2 regions of the Nocardia vinacea genome follow, and region 1 is predicted to be linked to the other one. Evidence: riboswitches for the same ligand, from Rfam matches in the RefSeq annotation. Region 1 holds a riboswitch; the other holds the start of a gene.
What was found. A riboswitch is a leader RNA that binds a small molecule or an ion and turns the genes downstream of it on or off. The one in region 1 is predicted to bind cobalamin.
Positions count from the first base shown of each region.

Region 2: it holds a riboswitch for cobalamin, as region 1 does, so the genes downstream of both, OIE68_RS29675 (CbtB domain-containing protein) here and OIE68_RS44710 (hypothetical protein) in region 1, are expected to answer to the same signal.

Region 1 covers NZ_CP109149.1:9,852,553-9,854,749, forward strand. The annotation lists gene bioD (dethiobiotin synthase) at 1-660, shown strand, start outside; gene OIE68_RS44710 (hypothetical protein) at 857-1,111, opposite strand; cobalamin riboswitch at 1,143-1,269, opposite strand; gene OIE68_RS44715 (alpha/beta hydrolase) at 1,333-2,197, shown strand, end outside.
Region 2 covers NZ_CP109149.1:6,495,692-6,497,888, reverse strand. The annotation lists gene OIE68_RS29680 (CbtA family protein) at 1-560, opposite strand, end outside; gene OIE68_RS29675 (CbtB domain-containing protein) at 551-745, opposite strand; cobalamin riboswitch at 776-928, opposite strand; gene mhuD (mycobilin-forming heme oxygenase MhuD) at 994-1,308, opposite strand; gene OIE68_RS29665 (alpha/beta hydrolase) at 1,486-2,197, shown strand, end outside.

The DNA.
Region 1 (2,197 bases):
ACCGGTACGTCGACGGAGGTCGGCAAGACCGTGGTGACCGCCGCGCTCGCCGCGGCCGCGCTGGCCGCCGGTCGGTCGGTGGCGGTGTGCAAACCGGCCCAAACCGGTGTGGCGCCGGGCGAATCCGGCGATCTCGCCGAAGTCGAACGCCTCACCGGTGTCACGAGAACGGTCGAGATCGCCCGCTATCCCGATCCGTTGGCTCCGGATACCGCGGCGCGTCGGTGCGGGCAGCCGCTGTTGACGCTGAGTGAAACCGCCGCCGCCATCGACTCACTCGCCGATGCGGATCTGACCCTGGTCGAAGGCGCAGGCGGATTGCTGGTCCGCCTCGGCGAATTCACACTGCTCGAGCTGGCGCAGAAGCTCGACGCTCCGGTGCTCGTGGTCGCCGCGGCTGGGCTCGGGACTCTCAACCACAGCGAATTGACCATCCGCGCACTGTCATCATCCAGTGTCCGCTGCGCGGGTCTGGTGATCGGCTCGTGGCCTGACGAGCCTGGGTTGGCGGAGGAGTGCAATCGCACTGATCTGGCCCGGGTTACCGGAGTCGAGTTGGTCGGCGCGATACCTGCAGGAGCGGGTGGGTGGGATCGCGAGCGGTTCTCCGCCGCTGCACCTGGTTGGTTCACTCCCGGTTGGTCTGCGCTCGGCCAGTAGGTTTCCGCAGCGGCGGGTTGTCTCGGTGAGATGCATCGACCGGCAACTGAGGGCGCGGGCTGGTAGCGAGCGCAGCGCGACTGCTGGATGAGCGGGTGGCCCGCTGTCTCGCTGAGATGCATCGATCGGCAGCTGAGCATCGGCTGGGTAGCGAGCGCAGAGCGACTGTTCGGAGGGACGGCGGCGCTGTCGGCCTTCAAATGAACGGCACCGTACGCGGCACCCGCAGCTGCCACACGATGGTGTCGAGCCCGAGATCGGCGGGCACGCCACCGACGATCCGATGTCGCAGCACCTCCAATACCGAGGTGACCGGCAGCGTCTCCGCGCCGAAACCGGTCGCGACGATCATCGCCGCGATCAGCAGCACACCGAGCACCGGAACCGCGATCGCCAAGCGACGGTTCGATATTCGTATGTGGGTACCGCCGGATGTGCGCGCACGCATCATCGGTACTGCTCCATGGGCAAATCGCGGCCTCTCAGAGTTGTCCCGGCGAGGGAGGTCTGACTTTCGCCGCGAGGGCGATCACAGTGGCGCAACCGTTCCGGAATTGCACCGGATTCCCGCACCCGCCGGGATGACGGCCCGAACTCTACCCGTTCGGTCGGGTTCACCGCCGCCATCGGGTCACCTGGCAGCACTCGCGAACCGTACCTAGAGTGGAGAAGATGTCGCCGTTGGACGATCGGCACCCGTCCACCGTCTCGGACTGGGACGACGCGCGACGGAGGGCCCGGCTTCGGGAGACTCGTCTCGGGCACGGGTGGCAGACGTTGCGCCGTACCAGATTGGCGCTGCTGCGGGTCGCCTTGGTATTGCTCGCTGGGCTCATCGTGTTCGCCCAGTACTGGGTGCACGACGTCACCCCGGAACGCGATCGGCTCGCGCGCACCGAACCCGCCGTCCTGCCGATCGCCAACCCCGCGCACGATCGCGACTGGGACACGGTCGTCGTCGATATGGTCGGTCTCGGTGGACTCAATGCCAGCAATACCGCGGCCGCGCTGCCCGCCCTCAGCGATATGGGCGTGGTCTGGGCCATCAAATACGACAATCAAGGTATAGACACCAAGGTGATCGCGGATCTGATCATCCGCGCCGCCCAGATGTCGGGGCTGAAGAACGTTGTGCTGGTCGGACACAGCATGGGCGGGGTCATCGCGCTCGAGGTGGCGCGGCATATCCACCTCGACAGCGACCTGCGCCTAGCGGGAGTGATTCTGGACTGCACGCCGGTGGATTTGAATGCGGTGCGTCCGGAGAGTCGCGGTGCGGGCGAGGATATGGTGCGCTGGATGGGGTGGCTGCCGGGGGCGCGGGAAAGCCGAACGCTGCGGCTGGCGGTCGAAACCTACGCGCGCCGTGATCGATTCGTCGATCGCGGGGCCACTGGGTTACGCGGAGTCCGGCTCGAACCATTGCGCGATGTCGTCGAAGAAGTGTTGCGCGAGAAGGTCTTCTCCAAAGACGCGGCCAGCAACGGCCTGATCGAGACGCAGTTCCTGGCGATCGTGGCGGGCGGTGCGATCAACG
Region 2 (2,197 bases), 3.4 Mb from region 1:
ACCCCGGCGATCAGCCGGACCGTATCGAGTTGCGCGGCAAGCAGTTTGTAGACGTACAGCCCGACACCGACGGCAGCCAGTCCGAGTAGCACCGCCGCCAACCACAGCAGCGTGCGCTGGTTGATGGTGTCCGGTTCACCCACGGCGGGCGGATTGGCCGGGTACTTGAAGAACGGCACCGCCACGATCGCGGTCCAACCGGCCAATGCCAATCCGAGCGCGAGCTTCGGCCCCGACAAGGCGGTGTACCGGCGTGCGAAATGCGCGATCGAAGCGAAGATCGCCCCGAGCGCGAGCCCGGCGAGTCCGAGCGCAAGGAACTGCCCGAACTTCTGCCCGGACCGACTGACCAGCGGTTCTTCCTCGTCACCGTGCGTATGCCCAGCTGGTTCCTGGGCGTGCTCGGCGGACTTTGCGGTATCGGCCTCTTCGATGGAGATGGCGGCGTCGATCTTGGGTTCGCCGACGAAATAGCCCACTGTCGCGGCCAGCAGACCGGCGATGAGGCCGGCCAGCAGGCCACGGAGCAGCAGGGTCTTTAGCGATCCGATCAATGGCACGGCACACCGAGCAGGTGACGTCCGTCGTGCATGAGCTCATGCAGGTACATCCCGCTGCGCGAGATGACGCCCTGGTCGAAGCCGACCAGGTACAGCGTGAGCAATGCGAGAAGAACGACGCCCACTGCGATGAGCAGTGTGCCGAGTGAATCAGTTGCCCGACTCGGTGAATGCGCGATAGCCATTCGAGTCCTCCTAGGGATGCGCGTCCCGTGAGTTGTTCGGTGCGAAGGTGCCGGTGTCTGGCTTTCCGGCACCGAGGACTCGGTGCAAGAACACAGTGGCGCGACCGCTTCGAAATTTCACCGAATTACCGCGTCACCCTCGCGTTTGTCCTTCGAACTGTGACATCCGGTCGTACTCGGCGTCAACACAGCCCGCGACTTGCCCAGGCCGGGATGGGCGAGTCGCGCGCCGCGTCTGTCCAGCGATTTCAGGAAGCGGACTTGGCCGCAACGTCCAGTACGACCTCGAATTCCAGCAGTGAGGCACCCGTCGAAACCGGCTTCTGCCGCTCGCCTGCGTGCGCCTCGCGTGCGGGTCCGTCCCGCCACGCCGCGAACGATTCCTCCGAATCCCACTGGGTGACAACGAAGTACCGGTTCTCCCCGGCCACCGGCCGCAGCAACTGGAAGCCGAGGAAGCCCGGCGAGCCCTCGACCGCGTGCGCGCGATGGGCGAATCGCTTCTCCAACTCGGGGCCCGCGCCCTCCGGAACCTCGATCGCATTGATCTTCACAACAGCCATGGCTCCGACGATACGTCCGCGCCAACCGGACACCCCGCAGCGCATGCGACGTAGTCCATCGGAGTCGAGTTGACTGCGAGACTCTCCAACTTCGGAGCGAGTCTTACGAGCGAGACAGAAGGGGGCCGCGAACACGCCGCGGCGGAGCCGCGGCCAAAAATACTGCAAAATGGCACAGTGTTGTATGACGAAGGCGGCGCGGGGGTGCCGATCCTGCTGCTGCACGGACTGATGGGCAGTGCCCGCACTTGGCGCGATCACCTGTCCTGGCTGCGGGAGTTCGGCCACGTCTACACCTTCGACGCCGCCGGTCACGGTCGTCCCGCGCCCGTGGAACTGACCACCGAGGCCTTCATCGACGACCTCGCCGCGGCCACCGCCGAAATTTCCGAACCCATGGTGGTCATCGGACATTCGATGGGCGGGCTGCACGGCTGGGTTTTCGCGGCGCGGTATCCGGAGCGGGTGCGCGCGCTGGTGGTCGAGGATATCGCCCCCGACTTCCGCGGCCGCACCGCCGCGAACTGGGCGGCCATGATCGAGGCGTGGCCGCAGCCGTTTCCGGATGCGGACGCGGTGCTGGATTTCTTCGGCCCGGTCGCCGGTCGCTACTTTCTCGACTCCTTCGAGCACGGCCCCGACGGCTACCGCCTGCACGGTTCGGTCGCCACCTTCCGCGATATCTCCGAGGAGTGGGGCACCCGCGACTTCTGGGCGCAATGGCGCGCGGTCGAAGCGCCCGTGCTCTTGCTCGAAGGCGAATTCACCATCACCCCCGAGGGCCAGATGCGGCAGATGGCCGACGTCCACCCGGACGCCGCCTACGTCCGCATCCCGAACGCGGGCCACCTGGTGCACGACGACCAACCGGAGCGCTACCGCACCGAGG